Regions from separate parts of the Pseudomonas lini genome, predicted to be linked through region 1. Evidence: predicted binding sites of a transcription regulator. Region 1 holds the regulator's gene; the other holds the start of a gene.
What was found. Region 1 encodes sigma-54, which starts transcription at its own class of promoters, with help from an activator protein. Its sites were predicted from a motif close to ANTGGCATNNANNTTGCTNT; they were not measured.

Region 1 (11,603 bases):
GAAATCATCTATTTAGAGAGATTCGGTAACAAGTAATGACAAACCGCGACGAACTTGCGTGAGGGTTTTGATCATTACCGTTATAATCGCCGCCTTTTCATCAGGCTATTCGATTTCCGACATGAACCAATCCAGCGACCTGATTCAATCAGCACAACGTACCATCCGCCTCGAACTGGAAGCCGTACAAGGTTTGCTGCCCCATATCGATGCAGATTTCGTACGTGCTTGCGAGATGATTCTGGCCAGCAAAGGCCGCGTAGTCGTGGTCGGCATGGGCAAATCGGGGCACATCGGCAACAAGATTGCCGCCACCCTGGCCAGCACCGGCACCACGGCCTTTTTCGTGCACCCGGCCGAGGCCAGCCATGGCGACATGGGCATGATCACCCGTGATGACATCATTCTGGCGCTGTCGAACTCCGGTTCCACCAACGAAATCGTCACCTTGCTGCCGCTGATCAAGCGCCAGGGCATTCAAATGATCAGCCTGACCGGTAATCCCGAGTCGCCGCTGGCCAAGGCAGCGGAAGTCAACCTCAATGTAAGCGTCGAACACGAAGCCTGTCCGCTGAACCTGGCACCCACCTCGTCGACCACCGCAGCGCTGGTCATGGGTGATGCTCTCGCCGTTGCCTTGCTTGAAGCTCGAGGCTTTACCGCTGAAGATTTCGCTTTTTCCCACCCGGGCGGAGCCCTTGGCCGCCGCTTGTTGCTGAAAGTGGAAAATGTCATGCATGCCGGCACCGAATTGCCGCAAGTGACGTGCGGTACGCTGCTCAAGGATGCCTTGATGGAAATGACCCGCAAGGGGTTGGGCATGACCGTCGTACTAAGCACAGATGGAAAACTTGCCGGGATCTTCACCGACGGCGACCTGCGCCGCACTCTGGACCGCACCATTGATATCCACAGCACGACCATTGATGAAGTGATGACTGCCCACGGCAAGACCGCTCGTGCCGAGATGCTCGCCGCCGAGGCGCTGAAAATCATGGAAGACCATAAAATCAACGCGCTGGTAGTAGTCGACAGCGAAGACCGCCCGGTCGGCGCCTTGAACATGCACGACTTGCTGCGTGCGGGAGTAATGTAATGGGCACGGACCTGCTGCAACGCGGCAAACAGATCAAACTGGCGGTGTTCGACGTTGATGGCGTGCTGACCGACGGGCGCCTGTACTTCCTCGAAGACGGTAGCGAGTTCAAGACGTTCAACACCCTCGACGGCCAGGGCATCAAGATGCTGATGGCCGCCGGCGTGCAGACCGCTATCATCAGCGGCCGCAAGACCCCGGTGGTTGAACGACGCGCGAAGAACCTCGGTATTCCACACCTTTATCAGGGTCGCGAAGACAAACTGGTGGTGCTAGACGAACTTCTTGCCCAGCTCAACCTGAGTTATGAACAAGTGGCCTACCTTGGCGACGACCTGCCGGACCTCCCAGTGATTCGCCGCGTAGGCCTGGGCATGGCGGTGGCCAGCGCTGCCAGTTTCGTGCGCGAACATGCCCACGGCATCACCCAGGCCCGCGGTGGCGAGGGTGCTGCTCGCGAATTCTGCGAATTGATCCTGCGCGCCCAGGGCCGTCTCGATGCGGCCAACGCCGCGTACCTGTGAGCCCATCATGCTGAGCAAAAAAATTCGCAACATCCTGGTGTTCGGTTGCATAGCAGCGATTTTTGCGGCGGTCGGCTACTGGAACATCAGCCCTGAACGCTTCCTCGACAAGCCGGTGGCGAAGGTCGATGAAAGCGCGATCGACTATTACGCCGTCAATGCCCATAGCGTGCAGTACCTGCCCGACGGCAAACTGCAATACGAGATGACGTCGGACAAGGTCGAACACCTGAAAGCGACCGAAGTGACGTTGCTGACCAATCCTGACCTGAACATGTTCCGCGGCACCGAGTTCCCGTGGCATGTCCAGAGCGAGAAGGGTGAAGTCAATCCGGACGGCACTCAGGTCGAGCTGATTGATTCGGTACGTATCACCCGTTTCGACGAAAAAAACCGCAAAACCCTGATTACCACCACCCGTATGACAGTGTTCCCGCAGCAGCAATATGCGCAGACCGATCAACCCGTTAGAATCGACGGCGCTGGCGGTGTATCGACAGGCAACGGAATGAAAGCGTACTTGAAAGAAAGCAGGATACACCTGCTATCGAACGTAAGAGGACAGTATGAGGCTCGTTAAAACTCTCCCTATTTTGCTCAGTCTGGGCGCAGCACTGGGAAGCGTGAGCGCCTGGGCTCTGCCGAACGATCAAGAGCAGCCTATCCGCATTCAGGCCGACGATGCCCAACTGGACGACAAGAATGGCGTTGCCACCTATAAAGGCGACGTGATCATCACTCAGGGTTCGATGATCGTTAAGGGCAACACCGTAACCATCACTCGCACCCCGGCCGGCGATATCGACGTGGTGACTTCGGTGGGCAACCTCGCCTACTTCGAGCAACTGCAAACGGCGGGCGATACCAAGCCGGTTCAGGGCTACGGCGTAACTATTCAGTACCACGCCTCGCAAAACCGCGTCGTGCTGATCGATCGCGCTAAAGTCATCGATAAAGACAACAACGTCACCCAAGGCGAGAAAATTGTCTACGACACGGTCAAAAAGCTTGCGAGCGCCGGTCGCGCCACGGGTAACAAGGTCACTGAGGCACGTCCTCGCATCGACATGGTGATCCAGCCGAAGAAGAAAACCGACGAGCAAAAGGCCCAGTAATGGCAACTCTGAAAGCTCAGCATCTGGCCAAGAGCTACAAGAGCCGTCAGGTCGTGCGCGACGTCAGCCTGTCCATCGACAGCGGTCAGATCGTCGGCCTGCTTGGTCCTAACGGTGCCGGTAAAACCACTTGCTTCTACATGATTGTCGGCTTGGTGCAGGCCGATCAGGGCCGCGTCCTGATCGATGACCTGGACGTCAGCCACCAGCCAATGCACGGTCGCGCGAAGGCGGGTATCGGCTATCTTCCGCAAGAAGCATCGATCTTCCGCAAACTGTCGGTGGCCGACAACATCATGGCCATCCTCGAGACCCGCAAGGAACTCGACAAGGCCGGTCGTCGCCAGGAGCTGGAAAGCCTGCTGCAGGAATTTCACATCCACCACATCCGCGACAACCTCGGCATGAGCCTGTCCGGTGGTGAACGCCGCCGTGTGGAAATCGCCCGAGCCCTGGCTACTAACCCGAAATTCATCCTCCTCGACGAACCCTTCGCCGGCGTAGACCCGATTTCGGTGGGCGACATCAAGCAGATCATCCACCACCTCAAGGCCAAAGGCATTGGTGTGCTGATCACGGACCACAACGTCCGCGAAACCCTGGATATCTGCGAAACGGCCTACATCGTCAACGACGGCCAGTTGATCGCCGAAGGTGACTCCGCCACCATCCTGGCCAACGAACTGGTCAAGGAAGTGTATCTGGGCCATGAGTTCCGCCTGTAAGCACTGAGGTGCCCCAGTCGCCGAGAGAGCGCTCGCTTCAATAAAAAATCAATAAGTTTTTATTGTTACAGCGCTCTAGGCAAACACTTCAGTTTCGGGCATATAATTTGCTTATGTTTGGCGCTTCGGCGCTCTGTAGTGGATGGCGCATGTGCGCCGGCGAATAAGGTGTTAAGCCCCTGCCATGAAACCATCGCTAGTCTTGAGAATGGGCCAGCAGCTGACGATGACACCGCAGCTGCAACAGGCCATCCGCCTGCTCCAATTGTCGACCCTGGACCTGCAACAGGAAATCCAGGAGGCCCTGGAGTCCAATCCGATGCTCGAACGCCAGGAAGAAGGCGACGACTTCGATAACGCTGACCCCTTGGCCGATAGCGCCGAACAAAAACCCAACGCCGACATTCAGGAACCCTCTTACCAGGAAACCGCCCCAACGGTGGATAACCTTGAGGAAGGCGACTGGAACGAGCGCATCCCCAACGAATTGCCCGTCGACACGGCCTGGGAAGACGTCTACCAGACCAGCGCCAGCAGCCTGCCGAGCAACGATGACGACGAGTGGGATTTCACCACCCGCACATCGGTCGGTGAAAGCCTGCAAAGCCATTTGCTCTGGCAACTGAACCTGGCACCTATGTCCGACACCGATCGCCTGATCGCCGTGACCCTGATCGACTGCATCAACAATCAGGGCTACCTGGACGAAACCCTCGAGGAAATCCTCGAAGCTTTCGACCCGGAACTGGACATCGAACTGGACGAAATCGAAGCCGTCCTGCACCGCATCCAGCAATTCGAACCCGCTGGCATCGGCGCCCGCAACCTCGGTGAGTGCCTGCTGCTGCAACTGCGTCAACTGCCAGCCAAGACCCCTTGGCTGGCCGAGGCCAAGCGCCTGGTCACCGACTACATCGACCTGCTCGGCAGCCGCGACTACAGCCAGCTGATGCGTCGCATGAAGCTCAAGGAAGATGAACTGCGTCAGGTCATCGAACTGGTCCAGAGCCTCAACCCGCGCCCGGGTTCACAAATCGAGTCCGCCGAAGCCGAATACGTCGTTCCCGACGTGATTGTGCGCAAGGACAACGAGCGCTGGCTGGTGGAGCTGAATCAGGAATCGGTGCCACGCCTGCGTGTCAACGCCCAGTACGCCGGTTTCGTGCGCCGCGCCGATACCAGCGCTGATAACACCTTCATGCGTAATCAGCTGCAGGAGGCTCGTTGGTTCATCAAGAGCCTGCAAAGCCGCAATGAAACCCTGATGAAAGTCGCCACCCAGATCGTCGAGCATCAACGCGGCTTTCTTGAATACGGTGACGAAGCCATGAAGCCGTTGGTGCTGCATGACATCGCCGAAGCGGTGGGCATGCATGAATCGACGATTTCACGGGTGACCACGCAAAAATTCATGCATACCCCACGGGGCATCTATGAACTGAAATACTTTTTTTCCAGCCACGTCAGTACCTCCGAAGGCGGTGAATGCTCGTCCACGGCGATCCGCGCGATCATCAAAAAACTGGTTGCCGCGGAAAATCAGAAAAAGCCGTTGAGTGACAGCAAGATCGCTGGTTTACTGGAGGCACAAGGCATTCAGGTAGCCCGTCGCACCGTCGCCAAGTACCGCGAATCCCTGGGGATCGCGCCTTCCAGCGAACGGAAGCGGTTGATGTAGCCGCCGGGCTCGCCACAGCGTTCCAGTGGCAGGCATTTCTGCCTGCCGCTTTATGCACTGGCAACGAAGGAGAAGCTGTATGCAAGTCAACATCAGTGGACACCAACTGGAAGTGACCGAACCCCTGCGCACCTACATCGGCGAAAAACTCGACCGATTAGAGAGGCATTTCGACAAGATCACCAATGTTCAAGTCACGATGAACGTCGAAAAACTGCTGCAGAAGATCGAAGCCACGCTGCATATTCCCGGCGGAGAGGTGGTCGCCAATGCCGAGCATACGGACATGTATGCCGCCATCGACCTGCTGACCGACAAGCTGGATCGCCAACTTAAAAAGCATAAGGAAAAGACCCAGAGCCTCCTCCAGGGCGCGACCGGTCGTTAACACTCCCAATCCATGATCCGACTAGAAACCATCCTGACCCCCGGCCGTTCCCAAGTGAACGCGCCGGGTGGCAGTAAAAAGAAAGCCCTCGAGCAAATTGCCAACCTTATCCACCGCGAAGTACCGGATCTGGAAATGCAGGACGTCTTCGAGGCCCTGATTGCCCGTGAGAAACTCGGCTCTACCGGTTTCGGCAACGGCATCGCCATCCCCCACTGCCGGCTTAAAGGCTGCACCTCGCCAATCAGTGCGCTGCTGCACCTGGAAGCCCCTATCGATTTCGACGCCATTGATGGCGCCCCGGTTGACCTGCTGTTTGTCCTGCTGGTCCCGGAAGCCGCCACCGATGCGCACCTGGAACTGCTGCGCCAGATTGCCAGCATGCTTGATCGCAAGGAAGTGCGTGAAAAGCTGCGCAGCGCCCCGAGCAACGAAGCCTTGTATCAGGTTGTCCTGGACGAGCAAACCGGTCACTAATCATGCGCCTGATCATCGTCAGCGGCCGCTCCGGCTCAGGTAAAAGTACCGCCCTCGATGTGCTCGAGGACAACGGTTATTACTGCATCGACAACCTGCCTGCCGGCTTGCTGCCGGAACTGGCCGAGCGCGCATTGATTCACACCGAACTGGCACAACCGCTGGTGGCCGTGTCCATCGATGCGCGTAACTTGCCGAGTCACTTGTCACGGTTTCCCGAATTGCTGGAAGAAGTCCGCAGCCGGCATATCCAGTGCGATGTGCTGTACCTGGACGCCGACGAAGAAACCTTGCTCAAACGCTTTTCGGAAACTCGCCGTCGTCACCCACTGAGCAGCGCCAACCGCTCATTGGCGGAGGCGATTCAGGACGAAACCAATCTGCTGGGGCCTATCGCCGATCTGGCCGACCTCAAGGTCAACACCACCAATCTGAACCTGTATCAGCTACGCGATACCATCAAGTTGCGCCTGCTGAATCAGCCGGAACCGGGCACCGCGTTCCTGGTGGAATCTTTCGGCTTCAAGCGTGGCATGCCGGTGGACGCTGATCTGGTGTTCGACGTGCGCTGTCTGCCCAACCCTTACTGGAAGCCGGAGCTACGGGCACAGTCCGGGCTCGATCAACCGGTGGCCGAGTACCTGGCGGCACAGCCTGACGTCGAAGAGATGTTCCAGGACATTTCCTCCTACTTGCTCAAGTGGCTGCCCCGCTTTGCCGCCAGCAACCGCGCTTATGTCACCATTGCCATTGGCTGCACCGGCGGGCATCACCGCTCTGTCTACCTGACCGAACGCCTGGGTCAGGTCCTGCAAAAAACCCTGAAGAACGTCCAGGTCCGCCACCGCGACCTCAGCTAAAGGATTCACATCGCGATGCCTGCTCTGGAAATCGAAATCATCAACAAGCTGGGCCTGCATGCCCGTGCGTCTGCCAAGTTCGTCGGGGTTGCCGGTCAGTTTCCGGATTGCACGATCAGGGTAGGACGCACGCCAGAATCCGTGGTAGATGGCAAAAGCATCATGGCCATGATGATGCTGGCCGCTGGCAAGGGTACCAAAATCCACCTGAGTACCGAAGGCGAACAGGAACAGGAAGCGCTTGAGGCGTTGGTGGCGTTGATCAACAACTTCTTCGACGAAGGCGAATAAACAGCGCAGTCTCTTGTGGCGAGGGAGCTTGCTCCCGCTGGGCTGCGAAGCGGCCCCAAAATTGCCACCCTTGTACACAAACATAACCGCATTCGCTGATTTTACGACTGCTCCGCAGCCGAGCGGGAGCAAGCTCCCTCGCCACAAAAGCACCTCTTCGCTAAATCTGCGCACCTCAAGCCAACGCGGTATCCATCACCATCATCAGACAAAACCCGATCAGCAGCCCAAGGCTGGCCAGTTTGTCGTGACCATGACGGCGCGATTCGGGGATGACTTCGTGAGTCACCACCAGTAACATCGCACCGGCCGCCAGTGCCAGCCCCAAAGGCAGCAGCAGTTCGGCCAGGCTCACCAGCCAGGCGCACAACAATGCGAAGACCGGCTCGACCAACCCTGACGCAGCACCGATCAGGAACGCCTTGACCCGCGACATCCCTGCTCCGGCCAACACCAATGCAATCACCAGCCCTTCCGGCACATCCTGCAAAGCGATGCCCATGGCCAGGCTGTCGGCGTCGGGCATGCCACCACCGGCCGAGACGCCGACCGCCATGCCTTCGGGGATGTTGTGGGCAATGATGGCAAACACAAACAACCAGATCCGCGGTGGAATCACTGGTCGCTCCAACGTTCCCACGAGCATTTCAGGCGTAGCGCCAGACACCTTGCGATCCACCAGAAACAAGCCGAATGCGCCCAGCATGATGCCGAAGCTGATCAGGCCGCTAGCCGCCCAAGGCGTCAGCCCGAGGTTTTCGGCTGCGGCAATGCCCGGCACAATCAGCGAAAACGCCGTCGCCGCGAGCATCACTCCGGCCCCAAAACCCAACAGTGTGTCACTGACTGCTTGAGGCATCCGTCGAATCACCAGCACCGGCACGGCGCCCAAGGCTGTGCCCAAGGCGCAGATCGCCCCGCCCTGCAGGGCGCGCTGCAGTTTCGGTTCGAGGTCCAGCCAGCTCAGCCCTTGAGCAACCAATAACGTCACGCCCGCCAGCAGTAACAGCGATCCCAGTGCGTAACGAAACATTCGTCCACTTCCAATCGCCAGTGTTTCAGTGCCCATAGTCAGCCCTGGATTGTTTTATAGAGACTTAGGGGGCGTTCTCAACCAGCGCAGCCTGATAACGCGCGGCGACTTCGGGCCAATTGATCACGTTGTAGAACGCATTGATGTATTCCGGACGGCGGTTCTGATAGCGCAGGTAATAAGCGTGCTCCCAAACGTCCAGGCCGAGAATCGGCGTATTGCCGTTCATCAATGGGCTGTCCTGGTTGCCGCTGCTTTCAACGATCAAGGTCTTTTGCGGCGTCACACTCAACCAGGCCCAACCGCTGCCAAAACGGGTCAGCGCAGCTTTGGTGAAGGCCTCCTTGAAGTTGTCGAGACCACCCAGCTGTTCGTCGATCGCCTTGGCCAGCGCGTCTTCGGGCTGGCCACCGCCGTTGGGGGCCATGACTTCCCAGAACAACGAATGGTTGGCATGCCCTCCGCCCTGATTGATCACCGCCGCGCGAAGTTTTTCCGGCAATTGCTGCACAGCCGCCACCAGTTTTTCCACGGGCCATTCAGCAAACTCAGTGCCTTCGACTGCAGCGTTGAGGTTGTTGATGTAGGTCTGATGGTGTTTGGTGTAGTGGATTTCCATGGTCTGCGCATCAATGTGCGGTTCCAGGGCGTCGTAGGCGTACGGCAAGGCTGGCAGGGTAAAAGCCATTTCAATGAACTCCATGTTGTAAGGGCGCAGGCTGATGCGAGGGCGAAGCGGTGTCGGCGTGCAGCAAACGGTGGGTACGCGGATACTCGCCGTGATCGCTGATGAAATTCAGCAGCTCGACATAGGTTTTGCTGCTCTGACGCAGCGCGGCTTCACGCAAAGCTGGCGCCAGTCGCGAGTTCTGCACGGTCTGCAACAGTCGTTGATGGATCGCGCACAGGTACTCGGCGCTCTCCTCCGGCTGGTTCAGGCGCAAATGCAAATCCGCCAGGTTGTGGTGGGAAATCACGCAGGCCGCCACCGCTTCGTCGGCATCCGCCCAGCGCTCGAACAACACTTGAGCCAGCGCCAGTGCCTGCAAGTAAGCCTCGCGGGCATCAACGAGTTCGCCCAGCATGAAATGGCGGTTGGCCCTTTCGATCGTGCGTTTCCAGTGCTCCATGGTGAGCCTCCAAAGCGGTAGCAGTGATTACACGCCGCCTGCGGTGAGCTTCTCTGGGTTGAGCAATTCTTCCAGTTGGCTGCGCGTCAGGTCGGTGTGTTCCAGGGCGACATCGATCACCGGCCGGCCCTGCTGATAAGCCTTCTTGGCAATTTCAGCGGCTTTTAAATAACCAATGATCGGATTGAGGGCAGTGACCAGTATCGGATTGCGCGACAGCGCTTCCTTGAGCCGGGCCTCGTTGACCTTGAAGCTGGTGATAGCCTTGTCGCCCAGCAGACGGTTGACGTTGGCCAGCAACTCGATACTGCTCAGCAGGTTCTGGGCGATGATCGGCAGCATGACGTTCAACTCGAAATTGCCCGACTGGCCGGCGACGGTGATCACCGTGTCGTTGCCGATCACTTGAGCGGCAACCATCGCGGTGGCTTCCGGGATCACCGGATTGACCTTGCCGGGCATGATCGACGAACCGGGCTGCAAGCCTTCGAGTTCGATTTCACCGAGCCCGGCCAACGGGCCGGAATTCATCCAGCGCAGGTCATTGGCGATTTTCATCAAGGAGACCGCTGTGGCCTTGAGCTGCCCTGAAACGCTGACTGCCGTGTCCTGCGAGCCGATCAGCGCAAACAGGTCCTTACCCGGCGTGAACTGCACCTGGGTCAGTTGGCTGAGTTGCTGGCTGAAACGCGCCGCAAACTCTGGATGGGCATTGATCCCGGTGCCCACCGCCGTGCCGCCCTGCGCCAGGGATTGCAGGCTTGGCAGCAGATCTTGTAGATGACCGATATTGGCCTTGAGCTGTTGCGCCCAACCATTGAGCACCTGACTCATGCGCACGGGCATGGCGTCCATCAAATGGGTACGCCCGGTTTTGACGAACGGATGAACCTGCTCGGCCTTGTGCTCAACCACCTGCACCAGATGCACCAGCGCCGGCAGCAACTGCTCATGCAAGCTCAATGCGGCACTGACATGGATGGTGGTCGGAATGATGTCATTGCTGCTCTGACCGCAATTGACGTGATCGTTGGGATTCACCGGCTCGCCCAACAAGCGGCTGGCCAGCGTGGCGATCACTTCGTTGGCGTTCATGTTGGAACTGGTGCCGGAACCGGTCTGGAAGATATCCACCGGGAAATGCTGCATGAAGTCGCCTTCGAGCAGGCCTTGAGCTGCGTCGACAATGGCCTTGCCCTGGGATTCGCTGATCTGTTTGAGCTCGACGTTGGCTCGGGCGGCCGCAGCCTTGGCCAGAATCAGCGCCCGGATGAACTGCACGGGCATCGGTTTTCCGCTGATCGGGAAGTTATCCACCGCGCGCTGGGTTTGCGCGCCATAAAGGGCGTCTATCGGGACTTGCAGCTCACCCATGCTGTCGCGTTCGATACGTGTGTTACTCATCGGGAGATCCTTGCACCAGTTCTATGAGGGGGATGGAGGGTTGCAACTCGCAGGTCGCCAGTTGCCAGGCGTAGCTTTGCCAGCGCTTGAGGCGGCAGCCGCAGAGTGATTGCCGTTCGAGATCGCGCAATGGCCGCCAAGCCTGGTCGAGACACAGGCTGCGCCAGTGCCAGGGCAGCGCGACATCGGTGGCGGTGTCGAGCAGCAAACGGAAAGAGGTTTCGGCGATGGTCCAGGGAGAGGTGGCCGTGCAACACGCCAGATACCGGCCTTCGGCCAGGTAATGTTCGATCAGGCGCGGCTCGTCAGGGTCCATGGCGCAACGGATCTGGCGACTCATCCAGCGCCAGCTTTCGAGGTAAGGCTGCTCGTGCAAGGCAGAACTCATGATCCGGGCTCATTCGGTAATGAGATTTATTATTAGATGATAATGAGAAGCAAAACAAGCATAGCCATCCATGGAGATTTATTGTGGGAGCGGGCTCGCTCGCGAAAGCGGTGTACCAGCCGACGCAGATATCGAATGTGATGGCCTCTTCGCGAGCAAGCCCGCTCCCACAGGGTCTGGGTTGCGGCCAATAAAAAAGGCGCGCCACCCAATGGGATGGCGCGCCTTTTTGTGCAGCAGTCGGAGGTCAGCTACCCGCCACTGTCATCCGCTCGATCAACACCGAACCGGTGCGAATGTTACTGCGCAATTCCAGGTCATTACCGACCGCAATGATCTGCTTGAACATGTCGCGCATGTTGCCGGCGATGGTCACTTCTTGAACCGCGAACTGGATTTCGCCGTTCTCGACCCAGAAACCCGCCGCACCACGGGAGTAATCACCAGTGACCATGTTCAGGCCCTGCCCCATCAATTCGGTGACCAGCAAGCCT
Region 2 (11,603 bases), 2.0 Mb from region 1:
TTCGACCTCGCTGTGCAGCCAGGCGAGGTCGCGGTCGTTGACCACCACATCGTCGGCGTGGCTCACGCGGTCCTGTCGGCTGGACTGGGCCTTGAGGATCGCCTGGACCTGTTGTTCGCTGGTCTGGTCACGCTGCAGGGTGCGTTCGATCTGTAACTGTTCCGGAGCATCGATCACCAGGACCCGTTGGGTCATGGCGTACTGCCCGGACTCGATCAGCAGCGGCGAAACCAGAATCGCGTAAGGCGATTGTGCCTTGGCCAGATGGTGGGCGATCTCTTCGGCGATCAGCGGATGCAATAACGCTTCGAGCCAGCGGCGCTCATCCGCCACCTCGAAGATCAGCTTGCGCAGGGCCGCGCGATCCAGTTGGCCGTCGGCTTGCAGCACGCCGGGGCCAAAGTGCTCGGCAATCTTCGCCAGCGCCGGGCGACCGGGTTCGACCACCCAGCGAGCCGCATGATCGGCGTCCACCACATGCACGCCCAGATCGATGAAGTGCTTGGCGGCCGCGCTTTTGCCGCTGCCGATGCCGCCGGTCAGGCCGAGAATCCAGGGTTTTTCCACAGGGGTATTCATTTCAAACCGACAAACTGCCAATAGAAGCCGGTTATTTGACCACCCCAGAGCAAGGCAATCCAGCCGGCAATGGCCAGATAGGGGCCAAAGGGCAGTGGAGTCGAGGTTTTTGCGTCCCGCAGGCGCAACAAAATCACTCCGATGATGGCGCCCAGCAGCGATGACAGCAGGATGGTCAGCGGCAGGATCTGCCAGCCGCCCCAGGCGCCGAGCATCGCCAATAGCTTGAAGTCACCGTAGCCGATGCCGTCCTTGCCGGTGATCAGCTTGAACAGCCAGAACACCGTCCATAGCGCCATGTAGCCGGCTACCGCGCCCCAGAGCGCGTCATGCAGTGGCACGAAGAGCCCGAAACTGTTGACGATCAACCCCAGCCATATCAACGGCAGCACCAGCACGTCCGGCAACAGCTGGTGTTCGGCGTCGATCAGGCTCATCGCCAAAAGGCCCCAGCTCAGGACCAGCACCATGCAGGCCTGCCAACCGAAACCGAAATGCCAGGCGACGAACGCCGACAGCACGCCGCAGGCCAGTTCGGTCAGCGGGTAACGTTTGCTGATGGGCGTCGCGCAGTTCGAGCATCGCCCACGTAAAAACAGGTAACTGAGCACGGGAATATTTTCCCACGCTCGAATCCGATGGCCACAGTCTGGGCACTCGGAGTGAGGCAGTATCAGGTTGTAAGCCGGGCCGGGGGCTTCGGGTGGCAAGTCCAGTACGTCATGGGCCTGCAGGCGCCATTCACGCTCAAGCATTTTCGGCAGGCGCCAGACCACCACATTGAGGAAACTGCCGATCAGCAAACCGATCACCAATGCGGTGATCGTGAAGGCCAGTGGGTTGAAATTCAGAAATTCGTTCAAGGACATATCAGATCGCTGAGCCAAGTTGGAAGATGGGCAGGTACATCGCAACGACCAGGCCGCCGACGACAACCCCCAGCACCACCATGATGAACGGCTCCATCAGACTGGTCAGGTTATCGACCATGTTGTCCACCTCCGCCTCGTAGAAACTCGCGACCTTGTCGAGCATATCGTCCAGTGCGCCGGACTCTTCGCCGATGGCCGTCATCTGGATCGCCATGTTCGGAAAGATCCCGGAGGTGCGCATGGCAAAATTCAGCTGCATGCCGGTGGATACGTCCTGCTTGATACGTAACACCGCTCGCTTGAACACGATATTGCCCGTCGCGCCCGCCACTGAATCCAGAGCTTCGACCAATGGCACCCCGGCGGCAAATGTGGTCGACAAGGTGCGGGCGTAACGGGCCACGGCGGACTTGTACATGAGCGCGCCAACCAACGGCAGTTTCAGCAGCCAGGTGTCCATTCGGTCCCGCAGACCCTGGGACTTTTTCAAGGCGTGACGTACGCCGAAGAATGCTCCAACCAGCACGCCGAGCACCATCCACCACCAGGCCTGCAGGAACTCCGACAAGCCGATGACCATCACGGTGAACGCCGGTAGTTCGGCGCCAAACCCCGAGAACACCGACTCGAACTGCGGCACCACCTTGACCAGCAGAATCCCGGTCACGATGATCGCGACGAACACCACGGCCAGCGGATACGTCATGGCTTTCTTGATCTTGGCCTTGAGGCTTTCGCTCTTTTCCTTGTAGGTCGCCACCCGTTCCAGCAGCGTATCCAGAGCGCCGGCCTGTTCGCCGGCATCAACAAGGTTGCAGTACAGCTCATCGAAATACTGGGGTTTTTTGCGCAGGGCCGCGGCGAAGCTGTTACCGGCCGCGACTTCCTGTTTAACCTCGTCCACCAGCTTGCGCATGTTCGGGTTATCGAAGCCCTCGCCGATAATGTCGAACGATTGCAGCAACGGTACGCCGGCTTTCATCATGGTCGCCATCTGCCGGGTAAACAGGGCAATATCCAGGGCCTTGATGCGTTTGCCGGCACTGAAAATGGATGCGGTTTTTTTCCGCACCTTGCCCGGGCTGATGCCTTGCTTGCGTAACTGCGCCTTGATCAGCGCGGGATTCTGGCCGGTCAACTCGCCGGTCATTTTTGTGCCTTTTTTGTCTGTGCCTTCCCAGGCATATACGCTGATTTTCGCTGCTTTGACCGCCATGTTCAGTCCTTGGTGACCCGGTTGATTTCTTCAAGGCTGGTGATGCCTTGCATGGCCTTGAGCAGGCCCGAAGTACGCAGGTCGTTGAAGCCGTCCTTACGCATCTGGATGTCGATTTCCAGTGAATTGCCTTCGGCCATGATCAGCCGTTGCAGGTCCGGGGTGTTCTTTACCACTTCATAAATCCCTACTCGCCCTTTGTAACCGTTGTTGCATTGATCGCAACCGACCGGTTCATAGATCGTGAACGAGCCGATGCGTTCCTCGGGAAAGCCTTCTTTGAGTAACGCCTCGCGGGGAATGTCGATGGGCTTTTTGCAATGACTGCACAGTTTGCGCGCCAGGCGCTGGGCGATGATCAGGCTGACCGAGGTCGCGATGTTGAATCCCTGAATCCCCATGTTGCGCAAGCGGGTCAGGGTTTGCGCGGCGCTGTTGGTGTGCAGGGTGGAAAGCACCATGTGCCCGGTCTGGGCAGCCTTGATGGCGATTTCGGCGGTTTCGAGATCGCGGATTTCACCGACCATGATCACGTCCGGGTCCTGGCGCAGAAACGAGCGCAGCGCCTGGGCGAAATCCAGTCCTTGCCTCGGATTGACGTTGACCTGGTTGATGCCTTCCATGTTGATTTCTACCGGGTCTTCGGCAGTGGAGATGTTGATGTCGACGGTGTTGAGGATATTCAACCCGGTATAGAGCGACACGGTCTTGCCCGAGCCGGTGGGGCCGGTTACCAGGATCATTCCCTGTGGCTGCTTGAGGGCGGCCATGTACAGGTCTTTTTGCTCGGGTTCGTAGCCGAGGGCGTCGATGCCCATTTGTGCACTGGAAGGGTCGAGGATCCGGATTACCACCTTCTCGCCCCACAGGGTCGGCAGGGTATTGACCCGGAAGTCGATGGATTTGCTTTTGGACAGATGCATCTTGATTCGCCCGTCCTGGGGTTTGCGCCGCTCGGAGATGTCGAGACTGGCCATGACCTTCAGTCGGGAAGCAATGCGGTTGGCCAGTTGCGTCGGCGGCCTGGCGACCTCCCGCAGCATGCCGTCGGTGCGCATCCGCACGCGGTAGATTTTTTCATAGGGCTCGAAATGCAGGTCGGAAGAGCCGCTCTTGATCGCATCGAGTAGCATCTTGTGGACGAAGCGAACCACGGGCGCGTCATCGGTATCTTGCCCTGCAATGGGGTCCTGTTTCTGCTCATCGACCGACTCGATGTCCAGCCCGTCGAGGTCGACATCGGCCATGTCCTCCAGGCCGGTGGAGTGGTTGTCAAAGAATTTTTCGATGGCGTCGCTGAGTTTGTCTTCCTCCACCAGGATGGCTTCGGTGCTCAGCCCGGTGCTGAACTGGATGTCGTTGATGGCTTGATGATTGGTCGGGTCTGAAATCCCCACGAACAGCTTGTTACCACGTCGCCAGAGGGGCAGGGCGTGGTGCTGACGGATCAGCTTCTCACTGACCAGCCCTCGGGGTTGGGTGTCCTTGTCCAGGCAATTGAGGTCCAGCAGGGCCATGCCGAAATGCTCCGAGGCCACCTCGGCGACCTGCCAGCTTTTCAGCAGTTTGTTTTGCACCAGATAACTGACCAGCGAAATTCGATTGCGTTGGGCTTGCTGATACGCCTGTTGCGCACTTTGGTCAGTGATCAGCTCGGCCAGTACCAATTGCTTGGCCAGACCGCTAAGGGCAATGTCATTCATTGGAATACCGGACGCAGACAGTTAATGACTTATAGCCTAGTCAAGCAGTGGAACCAAACCAGCCGGGATGAGGTGACAAAAAGTGTCAGATAGTGCGGATCCTTGGAGCAGGAAAGGTCTTTACCGTGATCTCGCGCCCAGCAGGTAGGGCGCGCGCGGTTTGGCATGACCTGTGCTGTGCCTTATTCAGATCATGAGATTTCGACTCATGCATGGAGCCTGTCTATGAAAAATCAAAAAGGTTTTACTCTGATCGAGCTGCTGATCGTGGTAGCGATCATCGGGATTCTGGCGACGTTTGCGTTGCCGCAATATTCGAAGTACCAGGCGCGGGCGAAGGTCACTGCTGCGGTTGCAGAAATCTCTGCACTGAAGGTGCCTTTCGAAGACGTTATCAATCAAGGCACCGATATTGCCGCCCCCGCCGGGATCGGCGCGGCGAGCGCCACCACGGGTAATTGCACGATTACGGCAACGGGTACCGCCTCTTCCGGTGTGGGCAGTATTGGTTGCACGATTCTCAACGCACCGGGGCCGGTGCTCGGCAAAACCGTCACGCTTTCGCGCACACTTGCCGGTGGCTGGACTTGCGCCACTACGGTTGACGCGGAATACGCGCCTAAAGGTTGCCCTCCCACTCCCGCTAGCTGATTCATTCATCCTGCCAATGCCCCGCGTTTCACGACGCGGGGCATTTTTTTGTTCGCTATTTTTAGGGCCATTCAGGTAATCGAGAAACCCCCGAAAATTCATGGCCTTAGGCCTGCGTTAAAACCCGCATGTTGCATGTAGATAATTTCGCAGTCATGCAATTTGCATGATTTCGAAAATTGCCGCTGTTATTAAATGATTGATTTATAAGCATTTAATTTTTATCGGACAGTTGGCACAGCGTTCGCACTCTCTCCAGTAACCCTGCTGACAAGACACGCAGCAGACTTTCCAGAAATACAGGAGTTACTCGTATGAAGAAGTTCGCTATCGCTGCCGCTACTGCTACCGCGTTGACTCTGACCATGGCCAACGCTGCATTTGCACAGACCACCCAAGCGACTCAGGCACCCATGATGCTGGCCGCCGGTGAAGTCACTGAAGCGAAAGAGGATGTTTCCGATACCTGGATCACAACCAAAGTCAAAGCAGACCTGGTAACTGAAAAAGGCATCCCGGGCACCGACATTAAAGTCGAAACCAACAAAGGCGTTGTTTCCCTGTCTTCCATGACCGTTCTGACAGACGCTCAGAAAACCACCGCCGTGGCAATTGCCAAGAAAATCAAAGGCGTCAAAGCGGTGTCCGCTGACGGCCTGAAATCCGAGTAAGGCAAGGCTTCTCGCCTGGACCGGGAGAAGGTGCGGTAGATGGGCCGAGTCATACGTCTGCCGCGACTTGAGAGTTCATGCGAAAGGCCACAGGGACGTGGCCGTTACAGGCCCCGGCATTCGTGTCGGGGCCTGTTCTATTACGGGCTACGCAAAACAACTGAGGGAGCGAGCCTTTGTGGCGAGGGGGCTTGCCCCCGTTGGGGGTGCGGAGCGCCCCTGAAACCAGGCACCGCGATCTTGAATGGGAATGCGATGACCGGTTTACGATTGCTTCGCAATCGAACGGGGCGATGCGGCGTTCCGACAAGCCCCCTCGCCACAAAGGCTCGCTCCCACATTGGTTTGCAGGGGGCTCAATTCCCACGCTTGCTGGTGATTCGAACCAACCGGTTGCCTTCAAAGCGCAGGTACTGGTACATCCCGCTGTTGGGGCCGTAGGTCCATTCCTCGACCTGAAACTCTTCCCGCCGATTGGCGCTGCGCTTGTAGCCCAACACGTCACGGGCAACAGGCTCTCCGCATTTGTGCAGCACTTCGCCGGACCTGTCCCCGACGCTGATCAATTGACTGCCGCAGCGCAAGGTATCGGCCGCCGCTGCCTGGCCGGCAGCTAGCGCCAGGGTCAGGCTCAGAAGCCAGCGTGCGCCCATCACTCGGCATCCAGGTGCAAAGACGTGATAACCCGGCCATCGCTTTCTGCCTCACCGAGGCTGGCGTCGATGAAGTACACGCGGTCATCGGCCAACTGACCCTTGTCCACCAGATAATCCTTGATGCTGCTGGCCCGTTCTTGCCCCAGTTGACGCAACAACACCTCGCTGGAACTCCAGAACGCGATCACACCTTCACGCATTTTTTTACTGCGTTCTTCTTTGCCCAAGTCCTTCCATTCGGCGGGCGGCTGGGTCTTGAGGCGTGTGCGGTAGATCCCTTCAAGCAGCGGGCCTTTCTCGTTGTCCGGTACGTCCAGCAACGAGGCCTGGGCCGGTACTTTGTCACCGCGACGCTGGAGCATTTTGTAGTAGTTGTACTGGTATTCCCTCTCCAGGCGCTGCTCGGCAATCAGCGGGCCATCGCTGCTCTTGGCGGCGGTGCCTTCGATTTCCAGGCGCAGGGCTGGACGCTCCTTGAGCGCTTGGGACAGTTTGACCAGCGCCGTTTCGGCGTCTTTGCTCAGGTCGCTGGAACCCGGTGCGAACGCCACCGTGCCCAAATCTTCCGAACCGCCGCCGCTGACCAGGCCGCCAATCATTTTGAATGGCGCTGCGGCCGCTTTCACAATCAGATTGCGCAGGGTCTGCCAGACAATAGGCATGATGCTGAATTGCGGGTTGTTCAGGTCGCCGCTCACCGGCAGCTCGATGGAAATCTTGCCGTCGACATCCTTGAGCAACGCAATCGCCAGTTTCAGCGGCAGGCTCACGGCGTCTGGGCTGTCGACCTTTTCACCCAGTTGCAACTGCTCGACCACCACTTTGTTTTCGGCCAGGAGCTGGCCGTTAGTGATCTTGTAATGCAGATCGAGATTGAGCCGGCCCTTGCGGATACGGTAACCGGCGAACTTGCCGGAGTAGGGCGTCAACGTGGTCAGTTCCACCCGTTTAAAACTGGTGGCGATGTCCAGGCTGGCCATCGGATCGAACGGGTTGACCGAGCCCTTGATGGTCACCGGCGCATAGCGGTCAACTTTGCCTTTGACATCGACACTGGCCGGTTTTGCCTGGCGGCTGTCGATGGTGCCAATCTTCCCGTTGAGCTGTTGAACGGCCGTGGCGAAGTTCGGGGTCAGGCTGAAGTCGGCGAAGTTCGCCGAACCGTCATTAATGGCGATGCCACCAATGTGGATGCCCAGCGGCTTTTCCTTTGCGGTTGCCGGTTTGGCCGCGGCGGTCTTGGCGCCGGAATCGGCCGGTTGCGGGATCAACAGGTCATCGACGTTGGTAGTGCGATCATCGTTGATCATGAAGCGTGCATAAGGCTGGAACAAGTTGACCTTGTCGATCGACAGGCTGTCGCCATGTTGATAATTCAGGCCTTCGAGCACCAACTGTTGCCACTTGAGGAAGTCGCGGGTTTTCAGGGTGTCGAGGGTATGCAGTTGATCGACCTGAGCGCGACCTGTGACGTTGAACGCCAGCGGTTCGGTGCTTTTCAGGTCGACCGCCAGATCACTGCCCAGCATGCCGCTGCGCAGTTCGAGACGAATGAACGGGTTGATGTAGGACTGGGCGACGCGCAGGTCGATGTCCCTGGTCTGTACGTTCAGTTTGGCGCTGATCGGAGCCAGATTGACCACGCCATCCGCTGTGATCTTGCCTTGCTTGCCCACGCCGGTGTCGAGCTTGAGGTTGAAAGGTGAGCCATTGAGGCTGTCGAAATTTTGCAGGTCCAGGTTCAGCGGCCCCAACTCAAGCGCCACGGCGGGTTGCGCCTTGCGGTCGGCCAGGTGCACTTGATAATCGCGCAGTTGCACGTCTTTGAGCAGTACCTGCCAAGGCTTGCTCGGCGTGGTCGGTTCAGGCTTCGGCGAATCGGCAGCCGCCGGTGTGCTGGTCGGCTCGGCATTGGCCTTGGTGGCCGCTTTGGACGGCTGACTGGCGAACAGTTTTTGCCAATCGAGTTGCCCGTCGGCTTCGAGGGCGGCCCAGGTTTCCAGTTTCTGGCTGCGAATCTTGCCGACCACCACTTGCTGTTTGGCCAGGTCTACGGTGGTTTCGCTGATGTCCAGCCGCTCGAGCTTCGCCAGCGGTCGACCGTCCGCAGTCTTGATGGCGAAAGGCGCGACGCTGACGGCAACGTTGCTCAGCAGCAGTTCGGTTTCCTTGGCCAGGTTGAGTTTGTAATCGGTGCTGAGGCTGACCACGCCATCTTCGAGTGCGAGTGGCACAGCATCGCGCACATAGGGCCAAAAGGATTTCATCTTGCCATCGGTGATTTTCAGCTTACCTTCGGAGGCGATCGGGATCAGGCTGAAGTTGCCGGTCCAGTCGATCTGTCCACCTGCCGGGCCGACGGCCACCAGCGTCATGTCGGCGCTGTCTTCGGGCAGGGTGCTGAGGTTATTCAGTTCGAAGTCGAGTTTGTCGTAGAGGAATTCGATGGGTTCGCTGGGCCGTGCATCCTCGAAGTGTACGGAGCCGCCGGCCAGTTTGATCCGCTCCACGCGCAGCGGGAATGGTTTGGCGTCCGGGTCGACCGGGGTCGGTTCGCTGGCGGGGATTTTGAACAGGCCGAGCAGGTTGAGTTTGCCGTCCTTGCCGAAGAGGATTTCGGTCTTGGGCTTGTCCAGTTCGATATCGGACAGGTGCAGGGCCTTGGTCCAGAGGCTGTCGATCTGCAGGTTGGCGTACAGACGTTCGAAGCCCACTTGCTCCTTGCCCGGCTCGCCGATGACCAGGCCCCAAAGGGTGACTTCAAGGCTGAACGGGTTGAGTTCGATCCGCGAAATCGTCGCGGGCGTCGTGGCGTAGTTGGCCAATTGTTGGTTGGCGATTCGCAACGCGATGCCCGGCAAAATCAGAAACCCCAACAGGCTATAAAGAGCCAGGGCAGTCAACAAGGCGCCGATAGCGCGAATCAATCCTTTGGGCATGTGCGGCTTCATCTGTCGGAATCGGAGTGCCTTGGAGTATGGCATGCGTTTGCGGTTCCGAAGCAACCAGGCTTTATAGGATTTATCTGATTATCGGTGCGGATTTTCAGAGCTGCAGGATCAGGGTCTTCAGCGGCGGCTGCTGATCCATCGACGGGAAATCGCTGCCCGGCGTCAGCACGCTCCACTCACGCACCGGGCGCCCGGCCTTCTCTGCGCAGCGCAGAACCTGTTCACGCCAATCGTCCATGCTGACCTTCGCCAGGTTGTTGCAGCAGATCAGCACGCCGTCGTCGGCGGTGGTCAGCAACGCCGGTTTGAGCAGGCTCTGGTAGTCACGCAACAGGTCGACCGTGCCGAAAGCACTCTTGGCCCAGGCCGGAGGATCAAGCAGCACCAAATCGTACTGACGCGGGTCCAGGCGTTGATAGCTCGGCAGTTTCTGGCCGCGACGCTGGCTGATCGGCAGACCAGCCAATTGACGAATCGCCGGGAAATAATCGGACTGGATGAATTCCATCGTCGGCAATTGCGGGTTGAGCAGACCGTTCTCGCGGCCGACCGCCAGATTGCCTTCGGCAAAGTCCAGGTTACACACTTCGCTCGCCCCACCAGCCGCGGCACTGAGGCCGACACCGCAGGTGTAGGCAAACAGATTCAGCACACTTTTGTTTTTGCTGTGCGCCTTGACCCAGCCGCGAGCGTTGCGCAGGTCGAGAAACAGCAACGGGTCCTGGCCAGCGTGACGTCCGCGAACCCGGTAGTTCAGTCCCCATTCGTGGCCGATCAAATCTTGCAGGGCGGCTTCGTCGGCGCGGTAGACGGTGTCTTCGCGGTCGATGCGCGAGTTGCCACGGGAACGGTCGTTGTAGACCAGCAGGGTGTCGAGGCCCAGCTGCTGATTGACGATCTCGTGCAGTTGCAGCAGGGCGTCACGCTCCAGTGCCTGGTGAAAGCTCTGCACCAACAGTTGCGGGCCGTAGCGGTCGATGGTCAGGCCGCCGGCACCTTCCTGGCTGCCGTGGAACAGGCGATAGCAATCGGTGCCTTGCTGATGCAGCTCGGCAAGCAGGTCCTGACGATGATCGAGGGCGGCGCGCAGCGCCTGATTCAAGGAAGACATGCTGAGCGCCTTGCAGGAGGGAATTGGGGGCGCGGGAGTTTAACAGCTATGGGCTGATCGTTCCCACGCTCCGCGTGGGAATGCCTCACCGGACGCTCTGCGTCTGCTTCTTGGGACGCGGAGCGTCCCTGGCTGCATTCCCACGCAGAGCGTGGGAACGATCAAACGATCAATAATGCGGTTGCTCGATGGCCAATGCCACGCCCTGATCTCCACCCCGCGCGGCCGATGTTGGTCGCGTGGGGGATTTGGAGCACGGGCTCATTGGTTCAAGCGTTGATCGATCAACCCTTGGACCACGCTCGGGTCGGCGAGGGTCGAGGTGTCGCCCAGGCTGTCCAGTTCGTTGCAGGCGATCTTGCGCAGGATTCTTCGCATGATCTTGCCCGAACGGGTTTTCGGCAGGGCCGGGGCCCATTGGATCAAGTCCGGTTTGGCGAAGCTACCGATTTCCTTGCTGACATGCGCCAGCAATTGTTTCTTCAGTTCGTCGTTGGGTTCGGTGCCATTCATGGGCGTGACGAAGGCATAGATGCCCTGGCCTTTGACGTCATGGGGGTAACCGACCACGGCGGCCTCGGCGATGCTGTCGTGCAGCACCAGCGCGCTTTCGACTTCGGCCGTGCCGATGCGGTGCCCGGAGACGTTGATCACGTCGTCGATGCGCCCGGTGATCCAGTAGTCGCCGTCCTCATCGCGACGTGCGCCGTCGCCGGTGAAGTAATAGCCGGGGTAGGGCTTGAAGTAGGTTTCAATCATCCGTTTCGGGTCGCCGTAGACGCTGCGGATTTGCGCCGGCCAGCTGGACTTGATGGCCAGTATGCCGCTGCCGGCGCCTTTGATTTCCTTGCCGTGTTCGTCGAGCAATACCGGTTGCACGCCGAACATCGGTTGGGTGGCGCAGCCGGGTTTGATCCGTTGGGTGCTGACCAGCGGGCTGAGCATGATGCCGCCGGTTTCGGTCTGCCACCAGGTATCGACAATCGGGCAGCGCTGCTCGCCGACCGTATTGAAATACCACTCCCAGGCTTCCGGGTTGATCGGCTCACCGACGGTGCCGAGTAACCGCAGGCTTTCGCGGGACGTTTCCTTCAACGGCTCGGGGCCTTCACGCATCAGCGCACGCAGCGCGGTCGGAGCGGTATAGAAGATGTTCACATGGTGCTTGTCTATCACCTGCCAGAAGCGCGAGG

Region 2: AB3226_RS10165 (pilin) is a predicted target of sigma-54. The motif match lies at 4,530-4,549, and genes of this name have one in related genera.

What each region holds. Positions count from the first base shown of each region.
Region 1 covers NZ_OZ061318.1:4,242,879-4,254,481, reverse strand. The annotation lists gene AB3226_RS19125 (KpsF/GutQ family sugar-phosphate isomerase) at 122-1,096, shown strand; gene AB3226_RS19120 (KdsC family phosphatase) at 1,096-1,620, shown strand; gene lptC (LPS export ABC transporter periplasmic protein LptC) at 1,628-2,200, shown strand; gene lptA (lipopolysaccharide transport periplasmic protein LptA) at 2,187-2,735, shown strand; gene lptB (LPS export ABC transporter ATP-binding protein) at 2,735-3,460, shown strand; gene AB3226_RS19100 (RNA polymerase factor sigma-54) at 3,645-5,138, shown strand; gene raiA (ribosome hibernation-promoting factor, HPF/YfiA family) at 5,218-5,526, shown strand; gene ptsN (PTS IIA-like nitrogen regulatory protein PtsN) at 5,539-6,003, shown strand; gene rapZ (RNase adapter RapZ) at 6,006-6,863, shown strand; gene AB3226_RS19080 (HPr family phosphocarrier protein) at 6,879-7,154, shown strand; gene AB3226_RS19075 (ZIP family metal transporter) at 7,330-8,223, opposite strand; gene AB3226_RS19070 (superoxide dismutase) at 8,252-8,875, opposite strand; gene AB3226_RS19065 (hypothetical protein) at 8,877-9,317, opposite strand; gene AB3226_RS19060 (class II fumarate hydratase) at 9,345-10,721, opposite strand; gene AB3226_RS19055 (FagA protein) at 10,714-11,109, opposite strand; gene pmbA (metalloprotease PmbA) at 11,357-11,603, opposite strand, start outside.
Region 2 covers NZ_OZ061318.1:2,264,382-2,275,984, reverse strand. The annotation lists gene coaE (dephospho-CoA kinase) at 1-579, opposite strand, end outside; gene AB3226_RS10180 (A24 family peptidase) at 576-1,448, opposite strand; gene AB3226_RS10175 (type II secretion system F family protein) at 1,450-2,667, opposite strand; gene pilB (type IV-A pilus assembly ATPase PilB) at 2,670-4,370, opposite strand; gene AB3226_RS10165 (pilin) at 4,596-5,021, shown strand; gene AB3226_RS10160 (BON domain-containing protein) at 5,336-5,692, shown strand; gene AB3226_RS10155 (DUF2845 domain-containing protein) at 6,049-6,345, opposite strand; gene AB3226_RS10150 (DUF748 domain-containing protein) at 6,345-9,332, opposite strand; gene AB3226_RS10145 (class I SAM-dependent rRNA methyltransferase) at 9,394-10,410, opposite strand; gene acs (acetate--CoA ligase) at 10,672-11,603, opposite strand, start outside.